DNA from 3 places in the Tepidimicrobium xylanilyticum genome. Region 3 is predicted to be linked to each of the others. Evidence: riboswitches for the same ligand, from Rfam matches in the RefSeq annotation. Region 3 holds a riboswitch; each other region holds the start of a gene.
The links. A riboswitch is a leader RNA that binds a small molecule or an ion and turns the genes downstream of it on or off. The one in region 3 is predicted to bind thiamine pyrophosphate.
Positions count from the first base shown of each region.

Region 1: linked by a shared signal. The riboswitch ahead of BLV68_RS06495 (thiamine-binding protein) and the one ahead of thiM (hydroxyethylthiazole kinase) in region 3 are both predicted to bind thiamine pyrophosphate.
Region 2: linked by a shared signal. The riboswitch ahead of thiT (energy-coupled thiamine transporter ThiT) and the one ahead of thiM (hydroxyethylthiazole kinase) in region 3 are both predicted to bind thiamine pyrophosphate.

Region 1 covers NZ_FNNG01000004.1:178,248-186,486, reverse strand. Annotated here, with positions in the region: gene BLV68_RS06505 (alanine/glycine:cation symporter family protein) at 769-2,172, shown strand; gene BLV68_RS15430 (hypothetical protein) at 2,524-2,685, shown strand; gene BLV68_RS06500 (methyl-accepting chemotaxis protein) at 2,988-4,583, shown strand; TPP riboswitch at 5,133-5,241, shown strand; gene BLV68_RS06495 (thiamine-binding protein) at 5,347-5,643, shown strand; gene BLV68_RS06490 (ABC transporter permease) at 5,612-6,382, shown strand; gene BLV68_RS06485 (ABC transporter substrate-binding protein) at 6,409-7,386, shown strand; gene BLV68_RS06480 (ABC transporter ATP-binding protein) at 7,414-8,157, shown strand.
Region 2 covers NZ_FNNG01000006.1:128,104-136,342, forward strand. Annotated here, with positions in the region: gene rsmD (16S rRNA (guanine(966)-N(2))-methyltransferase RsmD) at 1-31, opposite strand, end outside; gene recG (ATP-dependent DNA helicase RecG) at 93-2,135, opposite strand; gene BLV68_RS08215 (DAK2 domain-containing protein) at 2,198-3,835, opposite strand; gene BLV68_RS08220 (Asp23/Gls24 family envelope stress response protein) at 3,852-4,208, opposite strand; gene rpmB (50S ribosomal protein L28) at 4,416-4,607, shown strand; gene BLV68_RS15455 (hypothetical protein) at 4,643-4,813, opposite strand; gene BLV68_RS08230 (thiamine diphosphokinase) at 4,906-5,541, opposite strand; gene thiT (energy-coupled thiamine transporter ThiT) at 5,556-6,095, opposite strand; TPP riboswitch at 6,150-6,249, opposite strand; gene rpe (ribulose-phosphate 3-epimerase) at 6,298-6,945, opposite strand; gene rsgA (ribosome small subunit-dependent GTPase A) at 6,947-7,825, opposite strand; gene pknB (Stk1 family PASTA domain-containing Ser/Thr kinase) at 7,835-8,239, opposite strand, start outside.
Region 3 covers NZ_FNNG01000022.1:10,161-18,399, forward strand. Annotated here, with positions in the region: gene BLV68_RS14425 (TetR/AcrR family transcriptional regulator) at 1-432, opposite strand, end outside; gene BLV68_RS16385 (DUF2179 domain-containing protein) at 508-693, opposite strand; gene BLV68_RS14435 (YitT family protein) at 680-1,252, opposite strand; gene thiC (phosphomethylpyrimidine synthase ThiC) at 1,502-2,812, opposite strand; gene thiD (bifunctional hydroxymethylpyrimidine kinase/phosphomethylpyrimidine kinase) at 2,803-3,603, opposite strand; gene BLV68_RS14450 (HAD family hydrolase) at 3,694-4,362, opposite strand; gene BLV68_RS14455 (thiamine phosphate synthase) at 4,359-5,099, opposite strand; gene BLV68_RS14460 (thiamine-binding protein) at 5,089-5,400, opposite strand; gene thiM (hydroxyethylthiazole kinase) at 5,404-6,237, opposite strand; TPP riboswitch at 6,412-6,510, opposite strand; TPP riboswitch at 6,560-6,658, opposite strand; gene BLV68_RS14470 (hypothetical protein) at 6,824-7,114, opposite strand; gene BLV68_RS14475 (hypothetical protein) at 7,780-8,073, opposite strand.

The DNA of each region.
Region 1 (8,239 bases), on a different contig from region 3:
TAAATGGATAGTTTTCAGCTTTAAAAAGTAAAGATTTACTTGTTCTTAAGATAGATCCCAAAGAATTCTATACTTTAATAAACCACTAAGTCTAAAGTCTAATAATAAAGATTTTGATATATTTACTAGATTATTTGACCATTTGGTTCCTAAATATTCTAAAGAATATCCATATGGATAAAAGAACAATATGTTAATTGGTGCAGCAGTAGCTACAGTTGCCACTGTTTTACTAATAAGGAATATAATAAAAGAATAAAATATTTAATTCTAATAGGCCCTTTTGTATTAGCAGGGCTCTTATTTATTAGTATAGTTTTAATGTCTAGAATTGTTCCACCAAATGTTTGCAATGGACTGGTTTTGATAGGAATATTCATTTTATTTGTATTATTGGGAATGGGAATAGTTTTTAATTTAATTAACACATTATATTTAGTATTAAAACATAGAATAATAAAAAATACTAAATAATTTTTTAGTGTATATACTTAGGATAGTTAATTTTTCTAACAATTTAGATGATTACACTTAAACTAAAAAAGCTAAGATTAATGACAAATTGCTAAAAATGACTAGAGTATTAATAGTAATAAAAATTATACAAAAATATTCAACCTTTTGCATTAATGTAAGATAAAGCACTTTTTTATTAAAATAGAAAAAAATACAATTTATTAATCAGATACCTGTAGACAAACATTCTAAATGATGTTATAATTACAACGTTTAACATTCAAACTAATCCAACAAAAAAGAGGTGATATTATGCATGCTTTAGAAAGAATTGTTTCCTTTGTTAATGGTATTCTTTGGGATTATGTATTGGTTATTGGTTTAGTTGGCATAGGAATCTTTCTATCCATTATGTTAGGTTTTCCACAAATTAAAAAATTTGGAACAGCAGCAAAAAAGGTCTTTGGTGGTATTTTTAATAAAGAAGAAAATAAAGAAGGTAGTATGTCTTCTTTCCAAGCTTTAGCTACATCCATAGCTGCTCAAATTGGTACTGGTAATGTAGCTGGAGTAGCTACGGCTATTGCCTCAGGAGGGCCAGGTGCGGTATTTTGGATGTGGATGTCAGCCATCTTTGGAATGGCAACTATATTTGTAGAAGCAACCCTAGCACAAAAGTATCGTGAAACTGATGTTGATGGCCAGTTAGTAGGAGGACCAGCCTATTATATTAAGAATGGATTAAAATCCAAGGGATTAGCAACATTTTTTGCAATAGCCCTTATAATAGCTTTAGGCTTTATAGGAAATATGGTTCAATCTAACTCTATAGCAGATGCAATAAGTAGAGCGTTTAATATTCCAAATATAGCAATAGGAATAGCAATTGCAATTATAGCTGGTTTGATTTTTATAGGAGGAATGAGTAGGATTGCAAAATTTGCTGAAATGGTAGTTCCAGTTATGGCTGTAATATATATACTTGGTACTGTAACTGTTCTAATACTGTTTAGAAGTAGTATAATTCCAACTTTAAAATCTATAATTGTGGGAGCCTTTAATCCACAAGCAGTACTTGGTGGTGCTGTAGGCATAGGAATAAAACAAGCTGTTAGGTATGGGGTAGCTAGGGGACTTTTCTCAAATGAAGCTGGTATGGGATCAACTCCAAACTCCCATGCAGTAGCAGACGTTGAGCATCCGGCAGAACAAGGCTTTTCAGCAATGATTGCTGTATTTATAGACACTATTTTAGTATGTACTGCCACTGCTTTAGTTATATTAGTAACAGGAGCTGATAAATTAGGTCTTGCAGGTGTTGCTGTGACACAACGGGGTTTTGGTATTGCATTTGGACCAATTGGTGAAAGGTTTTTAGCAATATGTTTAACATTTTTTGCATTTACAACAGTAATAGGATGGTATTATTTTGGAGAAAATAATTTAAGATTTTTGTTTAAAGGGAAAATTGCAATTAGAATATATCAAGTCATTGTGTTAATTTTTATAGTATTAGGTTCATACCAAAAAGTTGATTTGGTATGGAATGTAGCGGATATGTTTAATGGTATAATGGTTATACCTAACTTAATTGCATTATTCTTATTATATAAAGAATCTAAAAATATGTTAAGGGATTATGATAGTCAAATAGCAAAAGGAGAAAAACTATATTTTAACTATGAATTTGAAAAGCAAACAAATTCAAGAGGATAAAATATAGAAAAGAAATTTAATTTACCATGAGGACATCATCCTTTCTAATATTTAAAGGGGTGGAGTCCTCAGTTTTTTTGAATCTATTTACAAATTTTAATACCTCTTTATCTACAATGAAAAATATATGTTAGGCTTACTTTCAGCATATGTTTAAAACTGTAATTCTCTACAATAGATTTTACAACATCTAATCCTAGTTTAAAGCTATCTTTTCATGTTGCTTTAGACAAATCTTCTCTACAAAACCTTTCAAATACCCTATTTAAATAATTCCTTTCTATGGATTATGATGCAAAAAGATCCGCTCCTTTGCATCATTCATTTTTTATCTGTAGTGTGGGTATGTGATTGGAAGATTATAAGGAAACTATTTTGAGATTATTTGTTGGTTTGGGAATAGGAGATATAGGATTTTATAGGGCGTTGAAAAGCATTGAAAAATGCAGAAAAATGACGATATACAAAAATTGTGCTATAATCAGGATAAATACTGTATTTATAGTGCAATAATTTGTATAGAAGAAGGATGGTGATAGGCATGATCAAAAAGAGTTGTGAGAATTTTCGCATTTATCAGTTGTTAAATTTGGTTTTAATAAAGGCATGAGATGGGAAATATTTGTGTGAGTAAAGGGCTATTTTAAAATCAATAGTTTAAAAAAATACATAGAAAGGAGAAGGATATATATGATGACTTCAAAAAATATTGTTTTTCAATGAATACTACAAGAAGAATTGTTTTAATATACTTGATAGTAACAATCTTATTGGTAACACTTATCTGTATGCAAGTGAGAAGAGATTACAACAGCTTGGTTAATGGTAATTTTTCAAATTTGTTAAATACTAGTTCAAAACTTGCTTTAAAGCTTATAGATTCTAAGTATAGTGGTCCTTGGAATATAGTAGGGGAAAAGCTATATAAAGGAAATCACCTGATAGATGAAAATTTTTTTATGATTTATGAAATAAAAGAAATAGTTGATGGCGAAGTTACTATTTTTAAAGAAGATACAAGAATAGCTACAACTGTTACAGTGGATGGGAAAAGGCAGGTAGGAACGAAAGCTTCTCCAGAAGTTATAGAGGAAGTAATTAAAAAGGGTGATGAATATAGTGGAAAAGCTGAAGTATTAGGTATGGAATATGCTACGAAATATGTACCTTTAATAGATAGCAAGGGACAAGTAGTGGGCATGTTCTTTGTAGGAGTTCCTCAAGGTTATATTGCTAAACTAATAGATAATTCAATCTACAACATTATAAAGGGCTCTATAGTGTTAATTGTAATTGCCACAATATTCTATAATATATTAATAAGAATGCGTATTGTTAAACCTTTGGAAATGATCAAGGAATATTTTGAATTAATGGCGTCAGGGGATTTTACAAAGGAAATATCATACGAATATCTAAATAAAAAGGATGAATTTGGACAGATATCCATTTCATTAAAAAACATGCAAAATTCTTTAAAGCAAATAATATTCAATATTAGGGAAAGATCAAACGAATTAGGTGTTGATTCAGTGAAATTAGCAGCAACATCAGAAGAAATGTCTGCTTTCGCCCAAGAATTAGCATCAACCATGCAACAGATAGCGGACGGTGCTACAAGCCAAGCACAAGATCTAACAGAAATTACGGATTCATTGATAGAATTAACCAATAACATAGAGATTATACACAGGGAACTTCAAAATGTAAAAACTGAGATGGGAAAGGCAGAAGACAAAGCCAGCATTGGTAAAAAGGAAGTGGACATTCTGGTGAAATCTATTGAACAAATAAGAAAAACCTTTAAATTATCCATAGATAAAATAGGAGCATTGACAGATTCCATAAAAGAAATCAGTGGTATTACTGAAATAATATCAGACATATCAGAACAGACGAATTTGCTGGCCCTCAATGCAGCTATAGAAGCAGCAAGGGCAGGAGAACATGGCAGAGGTTTTGCAGTAGTAGCTGATGAAGTACGAAAACTGGCAGAAGAATCGAAAAAGTCTACAGAAAGGATTGCAGATTTAGTTTCTTCAATTATTGAAGATAGTCATGAAGTGACCTATGCATCCCAAAATGCAAGACAAGCTGTAAAAGAGCAAACCAAATCCGTTGAAAGTGCTGTAAAATCCTTTGGAGACATTTTGGCATCCGTTGAAAATATTACAGCTCTAATGAATAAAACCTATAGTGCAATAGATAAAAGTGTAAAATCAAAGGATGCCATTGTGAAAAGAGTTGAGCAATTAAGTGCTGTAACAGAAGAAAATTCAGCAGCCACAGAAGAGTTGGCAGCATCATCAGAAGAACTTACTGCATCTTCACAGGATGTGGCAACAACTGCTCAAAATTTGAATGTTCTTGCAGAAGATTTAATGGAGGTTATCAGCAAGTTTAAGGTTTAGTTAAAATGTTTTATTTCTTGTCAAATTGAAAAAATATATTCTAAATTCGATAATGCTTATAAGGTATAGTTGTATAAGAATAATGCTATGCTAAGATTAAAGAATTAGGGAAAAACTACCAGTGTAATAGAAGATACAATAAGAAAAAGATATATTTAAAGGACTATACTAACAAGCTGGATAGTGTAGAGCATCCACTATGGTTCTCCACAATAGGTTTTACAATGGCTAATCCTAGTCCAAAGCCATCTTTTTTTGTTGCTTTGGACGAATCTTCTTTCTTGAAAAGATAAGTTCTTTTCCATATAACGGGAATCCTTGAAGTTATCCACTCTTACCAAACTATTGGAAATAGATGAATATAGGTAAAAATATCATAGGCATATTAAAGAGATAATTCAGCTATATTTTCATAGTGGCTTGTTTAAGACAACAGTTGATAGTATAGCTAATCTGATAGATGAATATGTTAAGAGGGATTTATATTTTGGAAAATATGGAAACATCTGAGGATTATCCTTGACAAATTACAAAGTTTGATATATTCTAAAATTACAATACGGGTGCTCGATATGTCGGGCTGAGAGGAGAGAAGGAAATCTCCAACCGTTTAACCTGATCTGGGTAATGCCAGCGTAGGGATTATATCGGACTTTAGGTACTGTAATGTAGCATTTACTTTAGTTAATGGTATTTAATCCTTTCTGGTTATTATCCAGAAAGGATTTTTTAATGTTTAATTTTAAATAAGGAGGAATTAATTATGAATGCAAGTGTTGCCATTCAAGTATTGCCAAAGGTAGATACAGATGAGTTGGTATGCAAAATTGTAGATGAGGTAATTGAATATATTAAAAGTACAGGATTATCTTATCATGTAGGGCCCTTCGAAACTACAATAGAAGGGGAATTTGAAGAGTTGATGGATATTGTGAAGGAATGTCAATATATTGCAATTAAATCAGGGTGTCCCTCTGTGATGTCCTATGTTAAGATACATTTTAAACCAGAAGGCGGTGTACTTACTATTGACCAAAAAGTTGCAAAGCATTACAAATAGGATGTCATCTTATGTAGCAATAGTAGGCATACTTATTTTATGGCAGGTTTTGTCCAGTATGGAGATTATACCAAAGTTTATGCTGCCATCTCCTTTGGATGTTGTAGAGGCTTTTATATTAGATTTTCCTCTTCTAATGAACCATGCAAAAACTACATTATTAGAAGCCTTTTTTGGACTTGCTATTGGCATATCATTGGGATTCATGGTTGCTATAATTATGGATAGGTTTAATTTCATTTATAAGGCTGTATATCCAATATTGGTTATTACTCAAACTATACCAACTGTTGCAATTGCACCTTTGCTAGTTTTGTGGTTAGGCTATGGTATGGCTCCAAAGATTACATTGATTGTGATTGTGACATTTTTCCCTATTACTATTAGTTTATTAGACGGTTTTAAATCGGTAGATTCTGATGCTATACAATTACTGAGATCTATGAATGCTTCCGATATGCAAATATTTAAGCATATAAAATTGCCAAGTTCTATACCTCATTTCTTTGCTGGTTTAAGAATTTCTGTTTCTTATTCTGTAGTGGGGGCAGTTATTTCAGAATGGCTTGGTGGTTTCAATGGACTAGGCGTGTATATGACAAGAGTTAAAAAATCCTATTCTTTTGATAAAATGTTTGCTGTAATTTTACTCATATCAGTTATTAGTTTAGCCTTGATGAAGGGGGTAAGCTTATTAGAAAAAATAAGTATGCCATGGGCTAGAAGTGAAAATGAATAATAATGCAGAAGGAGAGGAGAATGACTATGAAAAAGAAATTGGTAATATTATTTTGTATATTAATAATGATAACCATTTTAGTAGCTTGCCAAAATGAAAACAAAGAAAAAATAACTGTAGTGCTTGATTGGACGCCGAATACTAACCATACAGGACTATATGTAGCTCAAGAAAAGGGATATTTTGAAGAATTAGGCCTTGATGTGGAAATTGTTCAGCCTCCAGAAGGAGGTGCAGAAAGCCTTGTAGCATCTGGAAAAGCTCAGTTTGGAATATCCTTTCAGGATATGATAGCACCAGCATTTGCTTCGGACAATCCTCTTCCAGTAACTGCAGTGGCAGCTATAATCCAGCATAATACATCAGGGATTATATCTATTAAAGGCAATGGAATGGAAACTCCGAAAGGAATGGCTAATAAGGTTTATGCTACTTGGGACATGCCTATTGAAAAGGCAATAATAAAATCGGTAGTAGAGGCTGATGGTGGGGATTATAATTCCATAAAAATGGTTCCAAGCACCGTAACAGATGTTGTTACAGCCCTTAATACAGATATAGATGCAGTATGGGTCTACTACGCTTGGGATGGTATTGCAGCAAAGATAAAGGGCCTAGAGACAGATTTCTTTGCATTTAAAGATATTAATCCAACATTAGATTATTACAGTCCAATTTTAATAGGAAATAATGAATATATAGAGAAAAATGAAGAAAAAACTAAAGCCTTTCTTAAGGCAGTATCTAAAGGATATGAATATGCAATAAATAATCCTGAAGAAGCTGCTAATATACTGTTAAATGCTAATCCAGAGTTGGATAAGAAGTTGGTTCTGGAGAGTCAAAAATGGCTTGCAGATCAGTACAAAGCAGAGGCAAGCCAATGGGGTTATATTAATCAGGTTAGGTGGGATAATTTCTATTCCTGGTTATGGGAAGAAGGCCTTATTGAAAAGGAGATCCCATTAGGATTTGGATTTACTAATGACCATCTTCCCGACTAGGGATTTTAGAAAGAGGAGAATATTCTGATGGCAAAGCTTAGCGTGAACAATATATCCAAATCATATGATAATAAAGAGATAATCAAAGATATTTCATTGGAAGTAAATGATGGAGAAATAGTATGCCTATTAGGGGTTAGCGGTGTAGGGAAGACTACATTATTTAACATAATATCTGGTTTGTCGATCCCTGATACAGGAAGAGTTTTTTTGGATAGCAAAGATATTACAGGACAAACTGGATATATTAGTTATATGCTACAAAAGGACCTATTATTACCATATAAAACAGTCTTAGACAATGTATCCTTGCCACTTATTTTAAGAGGAGAAAATAAGAAAATAGCAGGTTTAAAGGCCTCGAAACATTTTAAGGTATTCGGATTAGATGGAAGCCAGGATAAATATCCTCATCAGTTATCTGGAGGGATGAGGCAAAGGGCAGCATTGCTTAGAACCTATTTATTTTCTCAGCAAGTTGCTTTGTTAGATGAGCCTTTTAGTGCTTTAGATGCTATAACTAAAAGAGCTATGCACAGTTGGTATCAAAATGTCATGAAAAAAATTAAATTGTCCACTTTATTTATTACTCATGATATAGATGAAGCAATTACTTTGTCTAATCGCATTTATATTATGGCTGGCAAGCCTGGACGAATAATCGAAGAGTTAAAAATAGAGTATCAAAAACCAAGGGAAGAAGGATTTATCTTAAGTGATGAGTTTATTCGTTATAAAAAATGCATATTGAACGTTCTGCATAATAGTTAATATTAAGGTCTACTTTTGAATTCTTTAATAAATTCAAACTAAAAGGGACCTATAGAAGACAATAAGCTATTATTACAATATT
Region 2 (8,239 bases), on a different contig from region 3:
ATCCTTTTTTGCTACCAGCAATAACCCTCAATAGATCACCTCTTAATTATGCTTAATTTATTTTACCATATTTCATATATACTTTCCTAGTATTAGTTTAAAATTATATCCTTAATCCTATCCTGGAATAGTTGGATTATGCTTTCCCTTAAATTACAATGTCTATCCTCCAGTAAATAGGTATCCTTTTCTAATACCTCCATTGCTTTTTTTTGAGCAAGTTTTAATATTTCCATGTCCGTAAATAGGTTAGCAATTTTTAAATCAGGTAAACCATGCTGTTTGGTACCAAAGAATTCTCCTGGTCCCCTTAATTCCAAATCCTTCTCAGATATATAGAAGCCATCAGTAGATTTCTGTAAAATTCTCATCCTCTCCCTTGCTATTTTACTATTGCTGCCATTTATTAATATACAATAGGACTGATACTCTCCTCTTCCAACTCTCCCCCTCAATTGATGAAGTTGAGCTAATCCAAATCTCTCTGCATTATATACTACCATGATATTAGCATTTGGCACGTTAATTCCAACCTCGATAACCGTAGTAGAAACTAATATATCCAATTCATTCTTTGAAAATCTTTCCATAATGCGATCCTTTTCCTCCTGTTTCATCCTTCCATGTAACAAACCAACTTTAAAATCCCTATATACTTCATCTTTCAAACTATTATATAGTGCTTCCGCAGATTCCAAGTCTAAGGTTTCACTTTCTTCAATTAATGGACATACTATATAGGCTTGTCTTCCCTCTAATAATTGCTTTTTTACAAAATTATGAACTTGCTCTATTAAGTCGAATCCTACAGCATATGTTTCTATTTGCTTCCTTCCAGGAGGCAACTGATCTATTATGGAAATATCCAAATCCCCATAGAGTATTAAAGCTAAGGTTCTAGGTATAGGGGTAGCAGTCATTACCAAAATATCCGGACTCTTCCCTTTATAGCTTAGTGTGGCCCGTTGCTTTACGCCAAATCGATGTTGTTCATCGGTTATTGCTAAACCTAGTCTATTGAACTCAACCTTATCCTGTATTATTGCATGTGTACCTATTAACACATGGATTTTTCCATCTTTTAAATCCTTCAGCACCTCTTCCTTTTTCTTATTAGAAAGGCTTCCTACTAATAGCTCACACCTTATATCATAATCCTTGAAATAATTAGAGATAGAATTGAAATGTTGTAGAGCTAAAATCTCTGTTGGAGCCATCATTACAGATTGGTATCCAGATTTCCACGCCTTAAACATAGCTAATACTGCAATAATGGTTTTACCAGACCCTACGTCTCCTTGAATCAACCTATTCATCTGGATATTCTTCTCCATATCCTTTTCAACTTCTTTAAACACTCTCAACTGAGCAGTAGTCAGCTTAAAAGGCAAATCATTTATAAAACTATAAACTTCTGTTACAGGTGGAAATTGTATGCCTTTATAAACTTCTTGCTGCCTAGACTTAATTAACATAAGTCCTAGTTGTAAAATAAATAATTCCTCAAAAGCTAACCTCTTACGAGCTTCTTTATAATGGTTTTCACTTTTAGGAAAATGAATATTTATTATGGCTTCTTTGATTGGCATTAGATTTAATTCCTTCAGTATATATTCAGGTAGTCTTTCCTTAATATTGTCACTATATCCCTTAATGGCATTATTCATTATTCTAATCATCTCATTGTTGGAAAGATTATCTGTTAAAGGGTATATAGGGATAATCTTTCCAACTTTGTCTCCTTCTGCCCTCCCAATAGTGGGATTCATAACCTGTACCTGGTTATTAAATATATTCACCTTTCCATAGACCATTATTTCATCACCTAAAGACAAACGACTTACTATATAATCCTGATTAAACCATACTAAATGCCCAATGCCAGAGCTATCCTTTACTGGAACTTGTAATATAGATAAGTTTTTTCTTAGTTTCCGTTTAACTGGATATCCACAAATTTTTACCTTTAGGCTAACCTTTTCACCACCGACACACTGGGCTATAGACTTAAATCTCCTCCTATCTTCATAGCTCCTAGGCATATAGTATAAGAGGTCCTGAATAGTATGTATATTTAATTTTTTTAATAGTCTTGCTCTTTTTGGGCCAACCCCTTTAACATATTGAATATCCAATTTTCTCCTCCTCTAATCTATTATCTTAACAACAAATTCCTCACCAATAGGTGAGGAATATACTACTCTAATGAAAATATATAATAATAAAGTGGTTGTCCGCCATAAACTACTTCTATGTCGAAATTCTCAAACTCTTCTTCTAGCCTTTTTGCAAATTTCTTCGCACTTTCATCATCAATTTCATTACCATAAAAAACTGTTATTAAAGAATATTCGTCATTAATAACCTTCTGTAATAGCACTAAACTAACCTCATCTATCGAATTACCAACAGCCAATATCTCCCCATTTGAAAGACCTATGATATCATCTTTATTTATTTTTGTATTATCTATTTCAGTATTCCTAACCGCATAAGTAACCATACCAGTCTTTACATGGGTTACAGCTTCTTCCATATTGGTCAAATTTTCTTCTATATCTAGCTCTGGGTCAAATGTGATCAATGCAGTTATGCCTTCAGGAATGGTTTTAGTAGGAAATACATAAACCTTTTTATCGCTTAACTCCTTGGCTTGATCAGCTGCCAGCACAATATTGCTGTTATTAGGTAATATTATTATGTTTTCGCCATTCACTTCATCTATAGCTTTTAGTATATCTTCTGTACTAGGATTCATAGTTTGCCCGCCTGGTATTATATAGTCTACATTGAGTTCCTTAAAAACTTTATTTAAACCTTCTCCTATGGAAACGGTAATGAAAGCGTATTTCTTCATTTCCCTGTTTCGATTATTGATTTCTATTTTTTCTGATACTTCTTCTTCAATTATATGCCTATGTTGATAACGCATATTATCTATTTTAATGTCATTTAGCTCTCCAATTTCTAAAGCCCTCTCCAATACCAGCCCTGGATTGTTAGTGTGAACATGAACTTTAATTAATCCATCGCCTCCTACTACCAATAAGGAATCTCCAAAGCTGTTTAACTCGCTTCTTAAAGCTTCATAATCATCAAAATCCGTATTGATCATAAACTCAGTACAATATCCGAATTTAATATTTTCATCATCAATCCTAGGAAATATCTCTACAGGTTTATCTACTTTAGCTGGAAAATCTAAAATTATATCTTCTTTACCAGTGATGGCATTTAAAGCACCAGTCAAAACTACTATTAAACCTTTACCCCCCGCATCTACTACTCCTGCTTGCTTTAATACAGGCAACATATCTGGAGTCTTATTAAGTACTTCTTTCCCTTTATTTATAACCTTTTCTAAAAAAACAAATATATCATTTTCCACTTCTGCTAACTCTAAAGCATAATCAGCACAACCTTTTGCAACAGTTAAAATAGTCCCTTCTGTAGGTTTCATTACTGCCTTATATGCTGTTTCTGAAGCAGACTTGAAAGCTTTAGCTAAATCTATGGTATTTATCTTATCCTTATCTTTCAAACTATTGGCAAAACCCCTAAAAAGTTGGGATAGAATTACTCCAGAATTCCCTCTTGCTCCCATTAGAGAGCCATTGCTAGCTGCTACTGCAACTTCTCCTACAGTAGGAGCGTCTAGACTTGATATCTGCTTTACTGCAGATTTCATGGTTAAGGACATATTTGTCCCCGTATCTCCATCAGGTACAGGAAATACATTTAGTGCATTTACCTCTTCCTTTTTACTTTCCAATAATCTAGCGCCTCCTACAAATGCCTTTTTTAGCATTAGACCGTCCATGATTTCGTTTTTCAATGGTTGTACCTCCTAACTACTTTTCAACTCTAATTCCTTGTACATATACATTTACCTGTTTAACTTTCATCCCTGTTAAGTTTTCTAAATTAAATTTTACTTTTTCAATAATATTTTCTGCTACTACTGATATTCTCATTCCATATTGTAATATAACATGTAAATCTATTGTTATTTCATCGTTTTCAATGTATATTTTTACCCCTTTAGAAAGATTTTCTCTTTTTAATAGCTCAAAAAAACCATCTTTTGCTTTTTTACTAGCCATACCTACTATTCCATAGCTTTCCATAGCTGAAAGCCCTGCTATAGTAGCTATTACGTTATCATCTATGTCGATATAACCATAATCATTTTTAGCTCTAGCTGGCACAAAATCGCCTCCTTAAAGATAATTCAATATAATATATGAGTATATTTTACCTTATTATACTGAATTGTTCAACTCATTACTATTAAGATTTTAATTTGTCAATAATTATAGTTGCCTTTTTATCTAATATTATGTTAGAATATAATATGTTCTAATAAAATAAGAAAACGAATTAGATGATTGCACTTTTTTAGAGGAGGTGTTTTTATGGCAAGAAAATGTGAAGTATGTGGAAAGGGTAAAATATTTGGAAATAAAGTGACTTTTTCAAATAAAAAGAGTAGAAGAGATTGGTCACCAAATATCAGAAGAGTAAGGGCAGTGGTTGATGGAACTGTTAAAAGAATAAATGTTTGTACTAGATGCTTAAGGTCTGGTTATGTGGAAAGGGCGTTATAAAATATAGGGCTTCCAGTTTAATAGTAGCGGAAGCCTTATTTTACTTTAATTATTAAAATCCCAATAACTATAAGAATCAACCCAATAATCAATATTAGTATTTCTATGGGAATAAAGTTGATTACTATTAAAAAACCAATTACGGATATTAAAATTCCAATTAATCTTTTCCATTTATACCTATATCTATAGTAAAAGCTTTTCATATTCTCACCTCAAAGATCCTTTACTCTATTTTATTGCATTTTTTCAAAATTAGTTACAAAAAAGCAAACCTTTTTCAGGTTTGCTCTATAGATCAATCTCTTGATATGATTACTAAACTTTGTCCCTCATAAATTCTTATAAATCCCTTATCTTTAACAATCCTATTGCTTATGCCTAGAGTGGAGCCAAATTGAACTCTGGTATTCTCCAGCTCATATTCGAATCCCTTTAATGTAACTACAATTCCAGTGTTGGTGATAGGAATAACAGATACATAATAGCCGGGTATGTTTTTTAAAATCAGCTCATCTTCAACTAAATATATAACATTATCATCATCTATTATTCGTCCATTTATTCCTCTTTCCTTCAGCTTTTTGAGCAGCAATATATTAGCTAAAGTATGATCCAGCCTATTTCCAGTAGCTCCTACTATAGTTATATCCTTAAATCCCTTATCTATTATATAGTCTATGGAAATTTCTGAATCCGTTTTATCTTTTTTTACAGGAAACTTTTCCACTGGTATTTTATTCTCTTCAATCTGTTGAATAACTTCCTCTGAAATGGAATCTAAATCTCCTACAACCAAATCAGGTTTTAAAGATGCTTTAAAGCAGTGATTAGTTCCACCATCAGCAGAAAGTACAAAATCAACCTCTTTCTTTAACTCCCTTAACCTGTTAATATCAATTATTTTACCACTTAAAATGACTAACGCTTTCATTTAATCATTCCATTCTATTTTTCTATTTTGCTAATAGGCTTCCAAATTAACGATAAAATAATGATAGATACTATAAATTCTGGTACTAAATAGCTGGATTGATATACTAAAGAGTATATCCAAGGATTTTGAGTTCCTGCATATTCAGCAAAGAATATAACCCCAGCTAATAGATGACATAAAAATCTACCGCCTATGGCGAAAAATATAGATAGAATGATTTTGACATATTTGTCGTTACTAAAATCTTTAATGGAATTAGAGAAAATTCCAGCTAATCCTAAAAAACCAAAGGCAATAGGATATTCTAATATTGCTTGTATAGGGGTAAAAACCCAACCTCCTAATATGAGTTTTAATACTCCAAAGGTGGCTCCAGCAATAATCCCAGGTTTAAGTCCCCATCTCATAGAAAACAAAAGGATTGGAATCATACTACCTGCAGTTACAGAACCTCCTTGAGGTGCTTGGTAAATTTTAATTCTACTCAACAAAACAGCTAATGCTATCATAATCCCAGCTTCCACTAACATCTTTGTGCTCCACTTCTTCATATTCAGCCCTCCTTAAATATTAAACCCATTACCAGAATTAGGTAATGGGCTAACATGCAAACGAACTCACTTCCCTACGCTAGCATTACCTAGTTCAGGTTAAGGGTCGGGATCGAATCCCCTCTCAGCCAATTTGGCTCCCCTAGTGATGAAGGTATTATTTAGTTCAATTACATTATACCATACTACATATATAATTCAATTATAAGCTCTTAAACATTTTAGTTCTCTCTATCACATCTTTACTTCTAAAAATATCAGAACCAACTACTATGATATCAAGGCCATAATTGATTATCTCTTTTGCATTATCTAACTTAATTCCTCCATCAGCTTCAAGTAAAATATTAAGGTTCTTTTCATCTATAATTCTCCTCATCTTTTTAATCTTTTTTTCCATAGAACCTATAAACTCTTGTCCACCAAAGCCAGGATTTACTGTCATAATCAAAATTAAATCAACATAATCTAATACATACTCTATACTTTCTAAGGGTGTAGACGGATTCAAAGCTACCCCTGCTTTTATACCATAGGATTTTATTACATCTATGGTTCTATGTAAATGCAGGGTAGATTCCACGTGGACTGTAAGCATATCAGCACCAGCTTCTACAAAATCCTCTATATACCTTTCAGGTTTGTCAATCATAAGATGAACATCAAAAGGAATTTGGGTAATATTGCGTAAATGTTTAATTACTGGCGGTCCAAAGGTTATGTTGGGAACAAATATGCCATCCATCACATCTAAATGGATATAATCTGCTCCTCCTTTTTCAAGTTTAAGTATCTCCTCTTTTAAATTGCCTAAATCTGCTGACAAAATGGATGGTGAAAGTTTTATCATTTTAATACCTCCTATTTGCTTTTATCTCTTCAAGAAACATTAGATAGTTCTCATATCTTTCCCGACTAATATTCCCCTTTTCCACCTGTTTTTTCACTTCACAACCAGGTTCCTTAAAGTGAATACAGTTGATAAATTTACATTTGCCATTGAACTCATCTATTTCCTTAAAGTACTTGCTCAACTCTTCTTCCCTCTCAATAAAATCCAAGCTTAAGGAACTAAAACCTGGAGTGTCAAGTACGAAGGAATTGCCATCTAAATCTATTAATTCTACATGTCGGGTGGTATGCCTTCCTCTGGTAGTTTTTTTACTTACATCTCCAGTTTTTAGCTCCAATCCTGGTTTTATTCTATTTAGTAGTGAGGATTTCCCAACCCCTGAAGGCCCTGCAAAAACTGTAACTTGGTTCTTTAATAAATCTATTAAATCTACAATACCTTCTCCAGTTTTGCAACTAGTTTTAATAATTGGATACCCGGTTTCTCTATAGGCTTTTTCTATTAAATTCCGTTCATCCTCCTGAACCAAATCAATTTTATTTATACATATTCCAATATTTAATCTTTGATGTTCCGCTAAAACTATTAATCTGTCTAATAACCATAAGTTTATATCCGGTTTTTTTATGCTCATAATAATAATAGCTTGAGTTACATTAGATACGGGAGGCCTTATCAACTGAGATTTCCTTTCCATAATCTCTTCAATATAGCCGCTACCATCTTCCTCGTTTATTCGGATTTTTACTCTATCTCCTATTAAGGGTATTATATTGTCTTCTCTGAAAAGCCCCCTAGCCTTGCATTCATAAACTTTGTCTTGAGTTTTAACATAATAAAACCCACCAATGCCTTTTATTATTATGCCTTCTATCATAAAAACCTCCTAATTGTGTGGATGAACTATTTCGTCAATATAAATGCCATCATAATAGATTTCAAATACAGCATCTACTTTCCCTTCCAATGGTATTTCGATAGAACTTCCATCGACTTTATGAATTTTATTATAAACATCTTTTCTATTTCCATCCTGAACCCTTACAATTTTAATTTCTACTTCATCATCTTCCACACTAGGTGTTAATGTCATTACAAAAGGAATCTCTTTATCCTTCTCTTCAGGTTCAGGTTCCTCTCCTCGAGCTGATGGACCTGAACTAACATATAAGGTTATGGCTGTATTTGTCTCTATTTCATTGCCAGGTTCAATACTTTGCCAAAATACAATGCCCTCTTCATATTCATTATTAGGCTCTCTAACAATCTGATCTAATGCTAATCCATATGC
Region 3 (8,239 bases):
TTTAGAATTGTTAAGAATATATTTTTCTATCATATCTGACAAATCCTTATATAAATCGCTTAGCAAATGGCTAAAAGTAGGTGACCAAAGGGCTAAACCTGAAAAATCATATAACAGCTTAAAAAATTTGGGATTGTATTGCAACATTTTTCTAAAATACTTAATCAATGATTTTGCTCTTTCCTTTGGTGATTCCTCTGCCTTTAAGGCTTCTTCTATCTCACGTAAATATTTATCGATCATCATTCTCACTACTTCTTTAAACAGCCCTTCTTTATTATTGAAATAATAATTTAGCTGACTTAATACAACACCTGCTTCGTTAGCAATATCTCTCATTGAAACATTCGCATATCCTCTATTCGATATACATTCAGAAGCAGCTAACAGTATTCTTTCAGGTTGGCTTTGTTTATTCATTTCAGAAGCCATAATAACCACCTCACAAATTAGGTCATACGTCCGATTTAATTTTATTTTAACTGTCTTATATTTTTCTGTCAAATATTATTTGTTTTGATGATTCTCTTTTTTCAAATAACTAAAACCCTCCCCCACAACCTCTACTGTTATGAATGCATAAGGGGCAATTTGACTTACATAGGTTTTTATTTTCATATATTCTCTTTTATCTACTATCGTATTTAAAACAAACTTTTTATCTTTTAAAAATCCACCATCAGCATAAAAAATTGTTGAACCTCACTCTAATGTATTTATAAATAAAATCATTAATTTCAAAACTTCTTTCACTTATTATGAAAATATTAGATTTTTTCTTTAACCCTTTTATAAAATTATCGATAACATAAAAGTTAAAAATTATACCTAATAGAGCATATAAACCTAATGTTTTATCAAAAGATATTCCTACTAAAAACACTATCATAAAATCTGCCAATAGTAGTGCTTTACCTATTTCTAGATTAAAGTACTTATTAATAATTTTGGCTACAATATCAGTACCTCCGGTTGAGGAATTCTGATAAAAAATTATGGCCATACCAATTCCCTGTATGAGAATTCCAAATATCAGATTAATCATTAAGTCATCTACTAGAGGGGTTTCCACTTGAACAATAACTTCTAGAATATAAATTAATATGGCAAGAAAAAAGCTTGAGTAAATTGTATATCTCTCAAAATCTTTGCCAACTGCTATAAAGGCTATAATAAATAGTACCAAATTCGAGATAAACACAATTATCCCTATTGTAATAATAGGTATATCATTAACAATATTAACTGTCACTAAAGTGACTGATTTAGATAGTGTCAAGTTGTTATAGAAAAGAGTCAACATTATTGGAAACGTAACTTTACTCTCAATAAAGATAAATACTAATCTAGAAAATTAGACCGCCAATCATGTTAAATACATAATCAGCGGTCATTTTATTATATTTCCATATTAATCTCATAATCTTAGCACTCTACAGTCAACTTATCGTTAAAAACCGCTACTTTCTCAATAATATCTCTATGTAATCTAGGCCCTAAATTATAAAATATCAATATGCTCTCCTGCAAGTGCCTTGTTCATACTTCTAACTGCACAAAACTTTCCGCACATGGAACACGTATCTTCATACTCAGGCTTCCTTTCAGCACGTATTCTTTTGGCTGTTTCAGGATTTATAGCGTACTTCCACTGTGTCTCCCAGTCAAAGATTCTTCTTGCTTCTGCCATCCTATCATCGATCTCCCTTGCTCCTCTTACACCTTTGGCAATATCTGCTGCATGAGCAGCAATTTTCATAGCAATAATTCCCTGCTTTACATCTTCTAAATTAGGCAGTGCCAAGTGTTCTGCAGGTGTCACATAGCATAAAAAGGCTGCACCTGCTGAAGCTGCAATAGCACCTCCGATTGCGGCTGTAATGTGGTCATAACCTGGTGTAATATCCGTTACCAACGGGCCTAATACATAAAACGGTGCTCCGTTGCAGACGGTTTGCTGGATTTTTACATTGGCTTCTATTTGGTCAATAGGCATATGGCCGGGTCCCTCCACCATTACCTGTACATCCTTTTCCCAAGCCCTTTTGGTAAGTTCACCTAGTCTTACAAGTTCCTCAATCTGACATATATCTGAAGCATCTGCAAGACATCCCGGTCTGCAAGCGTCTCCCAACGATATTGTTACATCATATTCACGACATATATCAAGAATTTCATCGTAATATTCATAAAAAGGATTTTCTTCACCTGTCATGCACATCCATGCAAATACAAGAGATCCCCCTCTGGAAACTATGTTCATTTTTCTTTTATGTTTTTTTATCTGTTCAATAGTTTTTCTTGTAATACCGCAGTGCAAGGTGATAAAATCCACCCCATCCTCTGCATGAATCCTTACTATATCAATAAAATCTTTAGCTGTAAGGGTATCTAAATCTCTCTGATAGTGGATAACAGAATCATATACCGGTACAGTTCCTATCATAACCGGACATTCTGATATTAGCTTTCTACGAAAAGGAATAGTATCTCCATGTGAAGACAAATCCATAATTGAATGGGCACCCATATTAACAGCTTCCATCACCTTTTTCATTTCCATATTGTAATCCTTACAATCCCTTGAAACTCCTAGGTTTACATTTATCTTTGTTTTTAGCATTGAACCAATTCCCTGCGGATTGATGCATTTATGATTTTTATTTGCACATATTACCACCTTTCCAGATGCAACTAATGGCAACAGTTCCTCAACTGTCATTAGTTCTTTTTTAGCCACTTCTTTTAATTCTTCTGTAATAATCCCTTTTTTTGCGGCTTCCATCTGAGTTAAATATTCTCTCACTGCCATCTCTCTCCCTTATAGATATTCCACATATGGTTAAGTGGTCCGATCCCTTTTCCCAAAACAAGCATTGCTTTCAAGGCACCTGACACATATTCCTTTGCAAGTTGGATTGACATTTCCAAATCTAATCCCTTAGCAAGTCCACAAGCAATAGCACTGGATAAAGTACATCCAGTTCCATGAGTATTTTTATTGTTTACTTTCTCTCCCATAAACCACCTGTACTTATGATTCTGATATAATAAATCATTAGCATTGCTTTCGTTATGGCCACCCTTGCAAAGAACGGCACACCCATATTCATCGCTGATAATCTCTGCAGCTTTAATCATATCCGCTTCATTTGTAATGGCTACTCCCGATAAAACAGAGGCTTCAGGAATATTTGGTGTCAATAAGGTTGCCTGACGAAATAAAGTATTTTTTAAGGCTTCTATTGCATCATCCAGAAAGAGCTTTGAACCACTTGTGGAAATCATAACCGGATCTAAAACAATATTTTTTGCATTATAAAATTTGAGCTTCTCGGATATGGTTTCAATCAATTTAGTCGATGAAACCATGCCAATTTTCACCGCATCCGGAAAGATATCGGTAAAAACACTATCCAACTGTTCGCTTAAAAATTCCGGAGTAACTTCCATAATCCCTGTTACACCCATTGTATTCTGTGCAGTTAGTGCAGTAATCACGCTCATAGCATATACGCCATTTACCGTCATTGTTTTAATATCGGCCTGTATTCCAGCACCTCCTATGGAATCACTTCCCGCGATTGTTAATACTGTTTTCATTTTATTAGCCTTATTCTCCTTTCTTCTATATACGCGGTTATCTTTAGTACTAATTTTATAGCCTAAAAGGTGTTATCCCAATTTACCGCTTTAAAATATTTTAGATGATGCCTTTTCCATAAACGCATTAATATTATCTAGCTTCTTCAAATAAATGTCACTGTTCCTCTTAATCTCATCCAAATCATCTATACTAGAAGCATCATATACGCCGACTGTTCTAAAACCAGCTTTTTTTGCCGTCTGAATTGCATACAATGCATCTTCAAAAACCCATGTATCTCTTGGTAGCGTTCCCATATGTTCAACTGCAGCAAAATAGATATCTGGTTTTTCTTTACCAGCACCTATTTCCGTAGATGTAAATATTCTGTCAAAAAAACCTACTACATTAAGCCTTTGTATTGCCTTTTCAAAAACCTGCCTATCACAGGAGGTTGCTGCCACCATTTTAACGCCATACTGTTGCATACCCTTTAAGAACTGCTCCACACCTTCTTTTAATTGAACTTTATAAGAATAATAATCTTCAATGGTGTGATTAATCCCTTTTATAATTTCACCCTCTTCCATATCTAAATGGTATCTTTCCTTTAAAAATTTCGCTCCTTGCGACATGCTCATACAAAACATGATTTTAGCAAGCCCAGATTCCGCTTGTAAACCCAAATTGCGTAAAAACATTTCACCAGCCTTATTCCACACGGGCATGGAATCCAATATAACCCCATCTAAATCAAAAATTACTCCCTTAATCATAACTTCACCTGTTTTTCGATTAAATCTTTACATCCAACCGTAGCATAAAGCTTCCAGGTTTTTACTAAATCGACAGCTGCTTGTTTTGGATCATCAGCCTCAGACACAGCAGACACGACAAAGAAACCATCGACTCCTGTTTGTGCAAGCTGAGGTATATCAATAAGTTTAACACCGCCACCAACTACGACCGGGACCGGGCTAATTTGGGCAATTTTTGAAATTTCTTCAAAACTTCTGGTAATCACTTTTCCATCTAAATCAACCCCACAGTCTGGTTTTGTCATTGTTTCATGCAAGGGGCCTACGCCAAAATAATCAATCTGAGAAACATCTACTGTTTTAATATATTCAAATATGTCATGTGTCCTTGCTGATAAGCCAATAATTGAGTCTTCACCCAAGTATTCCCGGCAGACTTCCACCGGAATATCATCTTGTCCAACGTGAATTCCATCAACCTTTATCCCCTGTTGTTTCGCCGCTAAGATGACATCAAGGCGGTCGTCCACCAATAATACCACCTCATCCGATTTACCAGCTTGAGCGATTACTTCCGAAGCCTCGCGGGTTAATTGAATCAGTTCTCGAGCAGAAGCAACTTTGGAACGGATTTGTATACAAGTAAACCCAGCCTCAACTACATCTTTAATAATCATCGCCACCGACCGCCCTTTAGTATTCTCGGGACCCACCACAAAATATGCTGAAAGATCAAATTTTTTTCTAATGCTCATTTTCTCCTCCTAAAAGTTCATTGATTTTATCGACTTTAGTCGTCATCATGTTAGTAAACCCTGGGCGAATATCGGCCTTCAACACAACCTCTGTACGGATGCCCTTCTTGGTCAACACAAAAGTAGCTTCTTTCACCACCTGCATCACCTCATCCCAGGGACCTTCAATCTCCGTAAACATAGAAGTCGTTCGGTTCGGCAAACCTGACTCCCGAATTACTTTCACCACTTCTGCAACTTCAGATGCAAGCTCTTCCCCAATTCCAAAAGGCGCAATCGCCACTGCAATTAAAGTATTCATACATTAAACCTCCTCAATTTCAAATGGATTATTAGCAATCTCCCCTGCACTTGCTTTATAAAGTTCATCAAGAAATTTAATCTGAAAGCTTCCTGGACCATCCACCTTCTTTTCAGTGCGTGTTCCAGCCAAATTGTACACCGCAGTACCAGTAAGTGCTGCAATAAACGGTGAAGCAGCCGTTAAATAGACCGCGATGACTCCACCCAATGAACAGCCTGCTCCGGTAATTTTAGGCATAAAATGAGATCCCCCATAAGAGAAGGCGATAACAGTTCCATCAGTGATTAAATCGGTTTTCCCAGATACTGCAACCGCTCCACCTGTCCATTTAGCCAATGAAACAGCGGCAGTCTTTGCTGCAATTACAGAATCCGTTGAATCAACACCACGTACTTTGGAGATAGCCGCCCCACCGTCTAGCTTCCATAAACCAGCTAGTGCAATAATTTCCGAAGCATTTCCTCTTATTACATGAGGTTTGTAATCTTTAAACTGCCTTAACAAATGCGTCCGCATCGAACCAATCCCGACAGCAACCGGATCCAGTACCCATGGTTTACCTGTATCGTGCAATACTTTTGCTACATGGGGTAAAGTCTGCTCATAAATGGGTAAAAGTGTGCCAACATTTATATAGATAGCTCCACTAGCTTTTGCTAAAAATTCACCCTCTTCAGGTAGATAAACCATGGCAGCGGAACCTCCAACGGCCAATTGAGCATTGGCTACAAAATTAATCGTTACCGTATTGGTGATGGATCCAACCATCGGATTCGTCTGCTTTACGGTTTCGACTGCCTGAAAAATCTGCTTTTGAATCTCCTCTTTAGTCATTTCCTCTCCTTCCTTTCGTTAGTATTAATAGAATATAATTTCAGGTATATCAGTATCACCTCCTTTCATTCCCTCTAAAAGTCAGATTTTACCCTCTCAACTCTAACAAGTCCCCGCAACGTATTCAATTTTAAAAAAAGCGTTCCTCTCATAAGGAACGCACCTATCCATTATTATTATAACTAAGTTGCTTCCCTACGACAGTATTAACTGACAGGTTCAAAGGGTCAGGTTCTACCTTCTCAACTCTTACGAGTCCCCCCGCAACGTATTCAGTTTTAAAAAAAGCGCTCCTCTCATAAGGAACGCACCTATCCATTATTATTATAACTAAGTTGCTTCCCTACGACAGTGTTAACTGACAGGTTCAAAGGGTCAGGTTCTACCTTCTCAACTCTTACGAGTCCCCCCGCAATTCGCCTATATAATATCACTTACAACCTTTGGTGTCAAGTCCCATTAAGTTTTAAAAAACGATATTTGCAGAGGGATTGAAATAGAAGGCATCGCCTACTATATAGGTATGGGGATATAAACACCACATAGATTTAATACCCTTGAATTCCTATCAATGAGTATTTTTATATTATCCTTTAACTATTTCTTCTTTTTCTTCTAATACCTCTTGCCATAATTCATCAGCCTTATCCTTCCATTGTTCTGCACAGAGTTTAGTTTTAGCTACTAGGTCCTCTACATCTTCTGGAGATTGTAAATCTGTGGATTTTACTTCTGTTCTTTTTGCCATCTCCTCAATATATTTTGGATTTTCTAGCATAGGACATGGCAGGAAGTGATTATCATAAAATAGAATTCTCTCCTTATATTCCATAAACAGTGGCTGTTTAAGTGTTTGTAAGAAGATTACTACTATCATGAGGTATTAATCCTAAAATAGCACACATACAAATATCCAATATACTTACTAGTCTTTTTAATTATCACAAAAATCTTTGCCATAGGAGCAGTAATAACTATTGCAACCATATTGTTTAATGTTGTCCCCGATAAGGCCTAGCAGTTAATCCAATGAAAATCTCACAACCTTTCCTTCCTTTGATCTTTGATGTTAGCGTTTCTACCAACCAATCCATACCACAGTAATATTTTATGAGTCCAATTAATTCAACCATTAAACTAACAAAAACGAATAAAAAATATACTTTGCATACCTTCACCTATGGAAATTGCACAATCGAAGGGAGTTTCCCATCATAAAATAGCAAGGCTATAATAATTTCTATTAATACAACAACATGCCGTGGCATTTTGTTAAAAGGCTCTTCTACACCTATTATAGTAAAAAACATTCCTACTTTAAAGTACTCGGAAAACTTTCATTCGAATAAAGGCCAATGATTTATAATTTCTTTTACTCTTTAAATTCATTTCTCTAAAAATACCCCCTAGCAGTAAAAATGTTACTTTCGAAAACGCTGTTAAAAGAATACGAGGCTTTGATTAAACGATTGAAAGTATCTAAAAATACAAAGTTAGCCGACACTTAATAGTATCAGCTAACTTCATATCAGAAACATTATTCTATAACGTTACGCTGTAGATTTTAACATCTGGTTCAGCACTCCATAGGGGTTTTAAAGCTACAAATACATCTTCTTTAAATAGTTGACTATTAAGATAAGCTTGTGCATTTTCTATACTATCAAATCCATGAAGTACTTGAACGTCCTCATCTCGAACTAAAAGCTCTTTGGTTAATGCTCCTTTAATCTCATCTAAGAATGGTTGTCGATATTTTGAATAGACTTTTACTGCCTCAGGGCGCTTTTCATTATCAATCTTCATTGTAATTTGTAAATACGTTTTAACTTCCATACTAAATACCTCCATTTCTTATTATACTTGGTTATTTAATGTAACTTTATTATATATTGACTACTTACTTTTTTTAATATATTAGGAAATTTATTAGTCACTAATAATTTTAATAGCAACTTGAAAATATATAGTTTAGTATGTACAATGATAGTGGAAGGAGTTG